DNA from 3 places in the Pseudoalteromonas sp. S8-8 genome. Region 1 is predicted to be linked to each of the others. Evidence: predicted binding sites of a transcription regulator. Region 1 holds the regulator's gene; each other region holds the start of a gene.
The links. Region 1 encodes sigma-54, which starts transcription at its own class of promoters, with help from an activator protein. Its sites were predicted from a motif close to GTTGGCACGNNNNTNGNNT; they were not measured.

Region 1 (4,263 bases):
ACAAATGTTTGAATTTGCCATGTGAATTTTTGCACTATGCTGTGATTGGCCAAATAATCTTTAACGGGTTGATCTAACCCATTTAAAGGTTTTAATTCAGGTTCCCAATGTGGATTTGGTAAAAAGCGTGCATCAAATACGTAATCTGCTTCTTTTGGTATGCCGTGTTTAAAACCAAACGATTCAAAAGTGACAATCAGTTGTTTATCTTTTTTACCTAAAATCTTTTCACGAATAGATTCAGCGAGTTGATGAACACTCAAATCAGTCGTGTCTATCATAAAGTCGGCGCGGGTGATTAATACATCAAGTAATTCTTTTTCTTTTTTGATGGCTAAATCAAGAGGCAACGAGTCAATTGATAGTGGGTGTAATCTACGAGTTTCAGAAAAACGTTTTATCAATGTTTGATCGTCGCTATCTAAATAAAATAACGTAGGGTTTGCAAAGCCTGGCAAGTATTCAAGAATATCGTTAAATTCATCTTGTTGTTTAGGGATGTTCCGTACATCAATGCTAACAGCAATTTTATCGTAGCTATCAGACACACTGCGAACTAATGAAGGAAGCAAGTTAACTGGAATATTATCTACGCAATAATAACCTAAATCTTCTACAATGCGTAAAGCAACCGACTTTCCAGAACCAGAACGGCCGCTTATGATAATTAACTCCATTTAACACCCTTTATAAAACTATGATTGATTGACAATAACTTGGTAAAGCTCAGTATCTGATTTTGCACTGCGTAACTGTTTACAAAAATCTTTGTTGTTTAGTTTATCAGCAATGGTTGCTAGAGTCTTTAAGTGCTGCTGGTTATCGCCATCTGGTACGATGAGTGCGACGAAAATATCAACAGGGCGATTATCGATTGCATCAAAATTTATTGGAGTTTCGCTAACGAGTACTAAAGCCAAAGGCTCTTCTGCACCGCTCATTCTTCCATGAGGAATGGCAATGCCACGCCCTATACCTGTACTACCCAATTTTTCTCTGCTCATTAAAGCATTAAGAATATCTTGTTGCGGTAAATACGGAAGTTTGTCGTGAGCAAGTTCGCTAATGAACTCTAAAATTCTTTTTTTGCTATTAAAAAGGACCGCAGCTTTGCTGCAGTCCTGGCATATAAGTGAGCTTAATTTCATCATATTAGTGTCGAGCAAGCTTCTCTTTGTGTTTAATTACTTGTCGATCGAGCTTGTCGATCAACGAGTCAATGGCGGCATACATATCTTGATGTTCTGTAGAGGCAAATAACTCAGCACCGCTTACGTGTATGGTGGCTTCTGCTTTTTGATTTAATTTTTCTACATCGAGAATGACATGAACATTATTAATATGATCAGAGTGTCTTTCTAGCTTCGCAAATTTGGTATTAATATAGTCTCTTAGTGAATCGGTTAATTCTACGTGACGACCAGTTAAGTTTAGTTGCATAAGCATTACCCTCTTTTTTTGCGTCTTAAATCAAACTTTTACGTTGATTTGACGGTGGAATAGCCAGAGATTCGCGGTATTTTGCGATTGTACGTCTCGCTACTTTAATTCCTTGCTCAGCCAATATATCCGCTATTTTGCTATCACTCAATGGTTTTGCTGAGTTTTCTGCTGCGATTAATTTTCGGATAAGCGCACGGATTGCTGTAGATGAACATTCACCACCGTTTTCGGTGCTTACATGGCTTGAGAAAAAGTATTTAAGCTCAAATATACCACGGGGTGTGTGCATATACTTTTGGGTTGTTACGCGCGAAATTGTTGATTCGTGCATTTCTACCATTTCAGCAACATCATTTAAAACCATTGGTTTCATGGCTTCAGGACCGTGTTCAAAAAAGCCTTGTTGTTGCTTAACAATACAATTTGTTACTTTTAATAGCGTGTCGTTTCTACTTTCTAAGCTTTTAATAAACCATTTAGCTTCTTGTAAATGCGAGCGAATAAACTGGCTGTCACCACTGGATTTTACAGTGCGAGACATTGCCGCGTATTGGCTATTAACACGAATTTTAGGCATGCTGTCTGGGTTTAACTCAACAACCCAGCGGCCTTTAATTTTTTTAACTGACACATCAGGAATAACATACTCAGATTCTTCTCTTACAATAGTATCTGCAGGTTTAGGGCTTAGAGTATGTATTAATGTCATTACTTCTTTAAGCTCTTCTTCTTTGAGCTTAGTTTTCTTCATTAATGTACGATAGTCACGAGCAGCTAATAAATCAATATGCTCGGTTAAAATCATTTTTGTTTCATTAATGTAAGGTGTTTCTTTATCAAACTGGTTAAGCTGAATACATAAACACTCTTGTAGGCTACGCGCAGCAATACCAACAGGATCAAACAGTTGGATGCGTTTTAATACAGCTTCAATTTCATCAAGTTCGACTTCGTTATCATCTTCGTTTTCTTGATTGAAGCTTTCTAAAATCTCTTCGCAGCTTAGTGTTAAAATACCTGAATCATCGACGGCTTCTACAATAGCAATAGCAATCGCTTCGTCTGTAGGGCTAAATGGCGTTAGTTGTAACTGCCACATTAAATACTCATGGAGCGTTTCAGTAGAGGCGCCTTGGTATATTGATTCGTCTTCAGGCATCGGACCCGATGATGCTGCTGGGGCGGCACTCATGTACTCATCCCAACTAACATCCATAGCCATGTCGTCACTTAGCGTGTCTTTTGCAAGTGCTTCACCACTATCTTGTTCGTATTCGCTTGGAGCATCATCGGCAGATGCGCTAACAGTTATGTCATCTGTATCTGCTTTTTGCTCGTTTTTACCAGCAGCGTCTTCTGAATAGTCTGCTTCTTCAACCTCTAATAGCGGGTTGCTGTCGAGAGCTTCTTGTATTTCTTGCTGGAGATCCAATGTACTGAGTTGCAACAAACGAATAGCTTGTTGCAACTGTGGAGTCATTGTAAGTTGCTGGCCCATGCGCAGCTGTAGTGATTGCCTCATGTATCTCTAACAATCCTTTTATGTTGTTATAATTAATACTAGCAGATGCTTAAAGACATGGCGTAAATGTTACAGCCTAAATTGCTCGCCTAAGTAAACATCGCGTACTGTTTTATCATTTAATACGTGTTCTGGAGTACCTGATGCAATCAGCTCCCCATGAGAAACAATGTAGGCTTTTTCACAAACATCAAGGGTTTCTCTTACGTTATGATCGGTAATTAATACACCAATCCCACGATTTTTAAGATGTTCTATTATTTTCTTTATATCTAATACCGAAATCGGGTCAACACCTGCAAATGGTTCATCCAGTAATATAAATTTAGGATCTGCTGCCAGCGCACGTGCTATTTCCACACGACGACGTTCGCCACCCGACAACGCCATACCTTGGCTATCACGAATGTGTTGTATGCTAAATTCATCTAATAATTTATCGAGAGTGTCTTCTCTAGCTTGTTTATTTAACTCTTTGCGCGTTTCTAAAATGGCCATTAAGTTTTGATAAACAGTCAGCTTTCTGAATATTGAAGACTCTTGCGGTAAGTAGCCAATGCCTAATCTAGCACGACTATGCATAGGTAAAAGAGTAATATCGTTATCGTCTATCGATATTTTACCTTTGTCGCTAGGTACAAGTCCTACTATCATATAAAACGTGGTGGTTTTACCTGCGCCGTTAGGGCCAAGTAAGCCAACAATACTGCCAGCTTTGACTTCAAGGCCGACGTTTTTTACAACTTCACGGCCTTTATAGCTCTTTGCTAATAGCTCTGCTTTTAATGTGCTCATGGTTGACCTTTGTCGCTTTTTTTACTTTTTTTAGTCTCGATTGGCACTAAAATTGTGTGAACGCGGTCAGTTGAGTTTTCATCTTTTTCGGCACTGATTAGCTGCTGCTCTATATCGTAGGTAATGCTTTTAGCATTTATTTTTTGTCCCGCTTGCGATACTTGTGCATTACCAACAAGCGTTAAAAAACGCTTAGATACATCATAACGTACTTCGTCAGCACTGGCGCTCATAGTCGTGCCATCTGATTGCTTTTCTTCAAAGTGCGCAGGGCTACCTGTAGCAATTAATAATTGTTTATTATCACCAAGTTCATCGCGTTTATGTACTTCTAAGCGGTCGGCTGTGATACGGCGGTTACCGTGAATAATTTCAACGTTTTTCTCAAAAATCCCGACATTAGCTTTTAATTGGCCTTCTTGCTTATCGGCGCTTATTGAAATTTGATTTGCAGCCGGTTGCGTGTTTTGCTCTGCAGCACTACTATTAAACGCTAGTATAAG
Region 2 (4,263 bases), on a different contig from region 1:
ATGAGAACACTAATTAAATAGGTGCAAATAAAATGATCAGCATTCCGTCAATTGACGAAGCCGAAAAACTAATAGAAGAAAAGCTCGGAGGGTGGTTTGATGTTGTAATAAGTCATATCCCTAATTTTATAGTTGCGATACTGATCGCAATTGTGTTTTCAATATTGGCACGCTTTGCTGGCAAGCTGATGAAAAACGTATTACGCCGCTCACTCGACTCAACACAAATTGCCGACTTAATGGCGTCAATTTTTAAAGTTATTGTGTTGTGCATAGGTTTATTTATAGCGCTCGATTTTGTTGGTTTAAAAGGCACCGTTACTTCGCTACTTGCTGGTGCGGGTATTGTAGGTTTAGCAATTGGTTTTGCGTTTCAAGATATGACCGAAAACCTAATTGCAGGTATCGCCATGGGGATACGTAAGCCGTTTAAAGCAGGTGATGTTGTTGAGTCCGATGACGTGTTTGGTTCAATACATTCAATAAACTTGCGTAACACGCTAATAGAGAGCTTTTACGGGCAGTTGATACTCGTACCTAACAAAGTATTATTTAGAAACGTCCTTAAAAACTACAGCACCTTAGGTGTTAGGCGAATAGAAGTGCCGGTGGGTATTTCGTATGGCGACGATATAGATAAAGCCAAAGATGCCATTGTTAAAAAAATTAACGAGTTTGACTTTGTAATACGCAAAGACGAAACCGCTGTATACGCTGAAGGCTTTGGTAGCAGCAGCATTAACTTACTGGTGTGGTTTTGGATTAAATACCCAGGCGAGCCTGATTTTATGACGGTGCGCCATAAAGGTATAGTTGCCGTTAAGCAAGCACTAGACGAAGCTGACATTAGCATTCCATTCCCAATTCGCACTTTAGATTTTGGTATTAAAGGCGGCGAAAAACTCGATGCCATGATTAGCGATAAAATAAGCCAGCAATCATCAAATAAAGACGGTGCTGACTCTAGCCAAAGTGAGTAATTTAGTTAAAGCTCATTAGGCAAAAGCATTGGGAAATAGTTACTTACCAACAGCGCATTTTTACAGAGTAAAAATGCGCTTTTTAATTAGTTCAAGTCACTTTTCTTTATTCATTAATTATTTTCTCCAGCAGATTTTATAACGTGTTTTTTATAAGGTAAGTTTCCCTTTTATCTATTTATTATGCAATTATTGGTTATACAAGGTGTATTTTTTTAAATATTAGGATTACAAACAAATGAAGTTAAAGATTAAATGGTTTACAAAAATAATTTTATTTTCAGCCTAGTTATTAGCTTTATTTCAGTAGGTAACGAATATAATGCTAAATATGATGTGAGTTATAAATTAAATATAGATAACAATACCGCTGAAATACTTTTTCTCGATAAAAACAAAAACCTTACCTCTACATTAATCTTACCAAATAAAGCGGTATATATTGAAAAAGAGAAGTTACGAGAGTTTTGTAGCTCAGATGATGTTTTATGCCCTAGAAAAAGTTATGAAAGTAACGTTATCACTTGGTCACCTGATGATGAATATTTAGCTGTGTTTGTGGGTAATACAAAAGGGTTTTGGTTTATCCCCAGTAAAGAGATAACAAAAGCCGCATTCAATAAAAATAATGTAGTTAAAGTCGGCGTACATACTCAAAACGATAAAATAAATATTGCTCTATTTCATGGCGCGGCAGGATGGGTTGATAATCATCATTACGTTTTTTCAGCGGGTTTAAGTGGTGACAATTTTGTTTATAAGTTTAATCCAAAAACAAAGGAACTTAAGGGTTTTCCTTTTGAGCTAAATGAAGATTCTACGGTAAGCAGTTTTAAAGAAGTTTTTGTTGAAAGTTTTAATTCACAAAAAAGTAGTTTTAAATTAAGTGATGTTATTCAACAACTAGATAAATTGAAATAACTACAAAAAATAAACATAAAAAAGCGCAGCTTGTGTTGGAGTAACAAGCCGCGCTTATGAATTAGTTATACAAATAGGTTTATGTGGTGCGTATTAAATAACGCTAATTTTGTTACGAATTATTTTTACCCCATCCATATTTTCTAAAAACTTTTGAGCTAATGCGCGCTGAAAGCCGGTTTGCGCTTCGCCATATAAATCTACTTCACCGTTTTTTACCTGCACACGAATATCGCTTAACACTAAGTTAGGATTGGTACGTAAGGTATGAGTAATTGTTTGCTGCAAGTTAGGTTGCGTAGCAACAGTGCTTACTACGATCACGCTTGTTGCTGCACTTACTTTTGTAGCGCAAGCTAATAAAAATAAACAACAAAATGATACTAAAGCGATAGTTAACTTGAAGCGGTTCATAACTTAATCCTTACATTACGGTGAATAGTGCAGCCACAATATGGAAATTCCATCGGCTAGGTTATCTTTGTAGTTACAATTTCGGTGCCAATATTAACGCTATGAAATATAAGGAAATTTTATTAAGTGGGAATTCAGGTTGGCAAAAATTACATTTAAATGAGTATGAGTTACATGCTTGGGTTACATATGTAACAGGTACAAACAGCAGAGCCTACAAGGCTTGCACTAAAAAGCCGACAAAAGTCGGCTTAGTATAAAAATGTTTTAGGTTACTTTTTCTTTTTAACCTTAGCTTTTTTCTTGGCTTTCATTTTTACTGGATCTTTACGCTTTTTAGCAGGTGGCTTAGCTTCTTTATGCTGTGGCTCAACACCTCTAATTACACGGCGTTTTAATTTTTGTTCAACGTAGCGCTCTACTTTATATAAAATACCAATATCGTGTGCTTCAACTAGCGATATTGCTATCCCTTTTTTACCAGCACGGCCAGTACGACCAATACGATGTACATATACGTCGGCAGTGCGCGGCATATCAAAGTTAATAACGTGGCTGATGTCAGATACGTCAATACCACGTGCAGCTACGTCGGTAGCAACTAATATGCTTGTTTTGCCACTGTGGAAGTTTTCCATGGCTTTCATACGTTTGTCTTGTGGCATTTCGCCGCGTAACCACGCTGCTTTTACATCATTAGTTGTAAGTTCGCCAATCAATGTTTCTAAGCGTTCGCGAGTTTTAACAAACACAATCGCTTTAGTCACGTCAGGATTTTTTAGCGTATTAACTAATAACTCAAGTTTGTGATGATAATCGTCGGCTAAATGTACCCATTGGTGAATTTTAGCTTTTTCTTTACGTGACGATTCGGCTTCTAATAGAGCTGGGTCGTTTAATGTTTTTTCAGCAAACCTTTCTACGCTGTCACCTTCAAGTGTTGCTGAGAATAAAAAACATTGGCGACGATTTTTAGCTTCGTCACAAATACGGCTCATTTCTTTTTTGAAACCCATATCTAACATGCGATCTGCTTCATCAATAATAAGCATTTCTACGTGTTCAGCATGAAAGTTTTCGGTTTCTAGGTATTCCATTAATCGACCTGGTGTGGCGATTAAAATATCGTTATTTTTTTCAAAAATTTCTTTATGCGTGCCGTAGTTAATACCGCCTGTTACTACACCAATTTTTAGGTGTGTGCGTTTAGCTAGCAGTTCACATTGTTCATGAATTTGATAAGCCAGCTCACGAGTCGGGGTCATAACGAGTACGCGCGCAAAACCAGGGTCACGACGTGGGAAATCCAGTAAGTACTGAATAGCCGGAATTAAAAATGCCGCTGTTTTACCTGTACCAGTAGGCGCAGATGCTAAAATATCGCGCCCCTGTAGTGCTTCAGGAATAGCTTGTTGTTGAATGCTGGTTGGCGTCTCGTAGCCCATTTTATTAATGGCATCGAGTAGCTTGTTATCAAGATCAAATTCAGAAAATTGCATAGAGTGTCTAAAATAAGGGACAATTACCCTGATTATACGCGCTATGCTGCGCTTGGTGAATGAAAAGGTGAAAAAATGTCTGGTTTTGTATTTAAACAATTTAAAGTTGAACACGACCACTGTGCAATGAAAGTTTCTACCGATGGCATTTTGCTTGGCGCATGGGCTAATTTAAGCGGTGCAAAGTCATTACTTGATATAGGCACCGGCACCGGCTTACTAGCACTAATGTGTAAGCAGCGCAGTAATGAGCTTGATATAACTGCGGTAGAAATTGACGAAAGCGCCTATACCCAAGCATTACAAAATGTAGCTAATAGCCCGTGGCCAACAATAAGTATTACGCATCAAACTATTCAAAGCTTTAGTAGTGAAGTTAAATTTGACGTGGTTATCTCTAATCCACCGTATTTTAATCACAGTTTAAAAGGCGATAATGTTGCGCGTAA
Region 3 (4,263 bases), on a different contig from region 1:
TTATTTGTTTTACCGTACTTTCCTCTAACGAAATATTTGCTAATGGCGATGAAACCCTCGATCAGGCATTATTTCAGGCTGTTTCTATGAGTACAACAGCAGGCTTTGCTACTGATAACTTTTCAACATGGCCTTTGTTTTTACCTATTTTACTTATATTTTCGAGCTTTATTGGTGGCTGTGCAGGCTCTACTGGTGGTGGTATGAAAGTAGTGCGCGTGTTCTTACTTTACTTGCAGGGTGTGCGTGAGCTTAATCGTTTGGTGCACCCACGGGCTATATATTCAATCAAGCTGGGTCGAAAGGCGTTGCCAGACAAAGTAGTAGAAGCCGTGTGGGGATTTTTCTCTGCATATGCGTTGGTGTTTATTATTATTATGTTAGCGCTTATGGGCACGGGTATGGATAACATAACTGCGTTCTCAGCCACTGCGGCTTGTTTAAATAACTTAGGTCCAGGTCTGGGGGATGTAGCGTCGCATTATGGCGCTATAACCGATGGTGCTAAATGGTTGCTTACCATTGCAATGGTGTTTGGTCGTTTAGAAATATTTACTTTATTAGTGTTATTTACGCCTACTTTTTGGCGTGGATAAACGAGCGGCTTAAGTTTTAAATTACGAACTATTGGGAAAGGGATATGCCAACAAATTTAGAAAAGCTAAAGCATATAAGTGTAGGCAGCTTAGTCGACCTAGAAATATTAACACCTACAAGCAGTAAGCGTGTTAAAACTGAATTAATTGGTTTACTCGATAAACAGTTTATTATTTTAAATTATCCCAATGCAAAGCGTTTACCTGCGGCGAGTGACTATTTACGTGATGGCGTAATGGTTGTTGTAAGAGCGCTTATTGAAGGTAGTGGTGGGCAAGTTATTGCGTTTCGCCAGCAAATTATGTCGGTAGCCTCTCATCCCGCTAAACTCGTGTTTATAAACTTTCCAAAGCAAGTGCAGTTATTTGCGCTACGCTCACAAACACGCATACCTACCTTATTACCTGCAAAGCTAAAGCTAAGTGACGATAGGGTACTTGAAGGCCTTATTAAAGACATTTCACTCACTGGTGTAATGTTTGATATTAGAGGCGATCAGCAAGTTGAAAGTATTAAAGATATGCAATGCACTGTCGTACTTAATAGCAGTGATAAAGATTTTGAAGGTGAAATTTGCAGTGTTAAAGAGCATGCCGCAGGCGTGCACTGTGGAATTAAGCTACTAGCAAGCGAGGATGAAATGAAAGCCTTTATGAAAGAGCATTTTATAGACCCTTCTGCGCTTGAGCCTACCGTTGAATAAATAGGTTTTCGCTTATTTGCAACAAAAAGGCATTTTACGTCAGTATTTATAAAATTTTTTTTTCTCTTTCATAATTAAAATTATTATTTAAATAAAACAACTGATTACGTATTATTTTTTACAGCTTATTTTTTGTTATTAAAGCTTCCTCGTTAAAATTTATCTCAATTATTCTTTAAAATCCCTCCTTTTAAAACCGTACATTTAAAAATGTATCTTTTTATATAAACATAACTATATGTTTTTAATGACTTTAATGCCATCTCTTTAAAACGTGTTGCTAAAGGGCAACAATAATTATTCTAAAAACGCTTTCTTGTTGTACGTTTTATATTTAACTTATTGAAAATTATTAATTTTTAAATGTTGGCATCTAAGTTGTAATAGTCTAAGTGTACTGAACGAAATCGTGATTCAAAGTGAAATACTTAATCGCACACACATAAATTTGAAGGATACATATTATGAAAAGCATTAATAAAACTTTAGCACTTATCGCTATTGCATCTTCTTCAGCCGCTTTTGCTGCAACAGATTTTGACACACTGGATGTAGACGGCAGTGGCACAATTAGCCAAGCAGAAGCATCAGTTGATGCAAAGCTAATGAGCATGTTTTCTGAGCTTGATACTGACCAAAATGGTGAGTTATCAAAAGAAGAATTTTCAGAAGCTTAATTAAAAAGTATTTATCCTGAGTTGCCAAAGACACCTAAGTAGGCAAGGGAGCTTACGAAAGAGGATAACAAGGAAGTGAAAAATTACGTTTTAAGTTAAACGAAGCAATTTTTTTGATAGAACATTGAAGGATTAAGTTATGAAACATTTAAATAAAGCATTAGCACTTATAGTACTAGCATCTTCTTCCGCTGCATTTGCAGCATCAGATTTTGACAGCCTTGATATCGATGGTAGCGGCACAATTAGCCCAAGCGAAGCGGCAGTCGATACAGATTTAATGGCTGAATTTATTGAGCTAGATACCGACGGTAGCGGCGAGCTTTCTAAAGAAGAATTCGCTAATTACTAATTAACCTGAACTCTGGATAATAAATCTATCTCGAGCAGCTATTTTCAGCGCTAACTGCGTTGAATTTACTTGCAATAGGCCAGCTATTGACGCGTAAATTCGCCTTGTTTTCACTGAAAATCTCTGGCTAGAGAAAATAAATTTAAATATCACCATGATTCAATACGTTAGTAAATCTCTTAACCAGAGTACAGGTTAACTAATCTTTTTTCAGATTAAACATTTTTCACAGTCAGGGATCTTTGAAAAGGACTTCCCATATTACTAGGAATATTATTATGAAAACATTAAATACAACACTTGCAGTTATCGTTTTAGCATCTTCATCAGCAGCATATGCCGCAGTAGATTTTGCCTCTTTTGATGCAGATGGTAACGGTGCTATTACAATGGAAGAAGCAAAGGTTAACCCTCAGCTTGTAAAGATTTTTGATGATTTGGATACTGATGGTAATGGTGAAATCTCTAAAGAAGAGTTTTCAAAAGTACAGTAATCAATATTTAAGCATACTCCATTAAAGCCGCCTTAGTCAGCGGCTTTTTTGTGTATTAAATTAACTAATTAGAGTAACTAGTTAAAGGAATATAGCACTTACTTGGAATAGTTTTTCTACAACGGTAATGTGTTTTTTGTCGATTAAAAACATGATGACATGATCGCCCGACATAATAATTGTATCATCGTGAGCTATCAGCACATCGTCATTACGTACTATTGCCCCAATGGTTGTACCTGCAGGAAGTTTTATGTCGGCAATCGCACGACCAACCACTTTAGATGTGTTTTCATCACCATGAGCAACCGCTTCAATGGCTTCTGCTGCGCCTTTACGCAGTGAATACACGTTAACAATATCACCACGGCGTACGTGCGTTAATAACGCTGATATAGTTGCTTGTTGTGGCGATATGGCAATATCTATTTCGCCGCCTTGTACCAAATCAACGTAAGCTCCACGTTGAATAAGTACCATGGTTTTTTGTGCGCCCATACGTTTTGCAAGCATGGCCGACATAATGTTTGCTTCATCGTCGTTGGTTACGGCAATAAATACATCGACTTGTTCAATATGCTCTTCTGAGAGCAGTTCTTGATCAGATGCGTCACCACAAAAAACGACCGTGTTATCGAGCATTTCTGAGAGTTGCTCGGCACGTTCTTTACTGCGTTCAATTAGTTTAACGGTGTGGTTTTTTTCAAGTGAGCGGGCAAGGCCTGCCCCAATGTTACCGCCACCAGCTATCATAATTTTTTTGTACGAACGCTCAAGTTTTTGTAGCTCGTTCATTACTGCGCGTATATGTTTTGTAGCGGCAATAAAGAATACTTCGTCATCGGCTTCAATAACGGTGGTACCCAGTGGTTTGATTGCTTTACCTTGACGATAAATAGCGGCAACACGAGTTTCTACATTAGGAATATGTTCTTTAAGTGCAGATAACGCATAACCTACTAATAAACCCCCATAGTAAGCTTTTACGGCTACTAACGAGAGCATGCCATCAGCAAACTGCAATACTTGCAGAGCACCAGGGTAGTCAATTAGACGGCGAATATACTTAGTGACCAGTGCTTCGGGAGCAATGTAATGATCGATTGGTAAATCATCGTTTTGAAATAGTTTTTCGCGGTATTTTAAATATTGCTCTGAGCGAATGCGGGCAATTTTAGTGGGCGTTTTAAAAATACTGTACGCCACTTGGCATGCAACCATGTTCACTTCATCTGAACTGGTTACTGCTATAATCATATCGGCATCTTCAGCGCCTGCACGGCGTAAAACATCAGGATGCGCGCTGTGGCCCATAACCCCTTGTAAGTCGTACTTATCTTGAAGTTCACGTAATCGGTTACCGTCTATATCAACAACGGTAATTTCGTTTTGTTCGCCAACTAAGTTTTCAGCAAGCGTAGCACCAACTTGCCCGGCACC

Region 2: L659_RS0112135 (BON domain-containing protein) is a predicted target of sigma-54. The motif match lies at 2,389-2,407, and genes of this name have one in related genera.
Region 3: L659_RS0116695 (EF-hand domain-containing protein) is a predicted target of sigma-54. The motif match lies at 1,666-1,684, and genes of this name have one in related genera.

The regions. Positions count from the first base shown of each region.
Region 1 covers NZ_AUTR01000026.1:14,256-18,518, forward strand. Annotated here, with positions in the region: gene rapZ (RNase adapter RapZ) at 1-677, opposite strand, end outside; gene ptsN (PTS IIA-like nitrogen regulatory protein PtsN) at 696-1,148, opposite strand; gene hpf (ribosome hibernation promoting factor) at 1,153-1,440, opposite strand; gene L659_RS0108080 (RNA polymerase factor sigma-54) at 1,466-2,965, opposite strand; gene lptB (LPS export ABC transporter ATP-binding protein) at 3,035-3,760, opposite strand; gene lptA (lipopolysaccharide transport periplasmic protein LptA) at 3,757-4,263, opposite strand, start outside.
Region 2 covers NZ_AUTR01000035.1:292,902-297,164, forward strand. Annotated here, with positions in the region: gene L659_RS0112125 (mechanosensitive ion channel family protein) at 33-980, shown strand; gene L659_RS0112130 (hypothetical protein) at 1,236-1,901, shown strand; gene L659_RS0112135 (BON domain-containing protein) at 1,995-2,315, opposite strand; gene srmB (ATP-dependent RNA helicase SrmB) at 2,588-3,814, opposite strand; gene L659_RS0112150 (tRNA1(Val) (adenine(37)-N6)-methyltransferase) at 3,890-4,263, shown strand, end outside.
Region 3 covers NZ_AUTR01000049.1:46,674-50,936, forward strand. Annotated here, with positions in the region: gene L659_RS0116685 (TrkH family potassium uptake protein) at 1-596, shown strand, start outside; gene L659_RS0116690 (flagellar brake domain-containing protein) at 641-1,300, shown strand; gene L659_RS0116695 (EF-hand domain-containing protein) at 1,765-1,977, shown strand; gene L659_RS0116700 (calmodulin) at 2,117-2,329, shown strand; gene L659_RS0116705 (EF-hand domain-containing protein) at 2,608-2,823, shown strand; gene trkA (Trk system potassium transporter TrkA) at 2,905-4,263, opposite strand, start outside.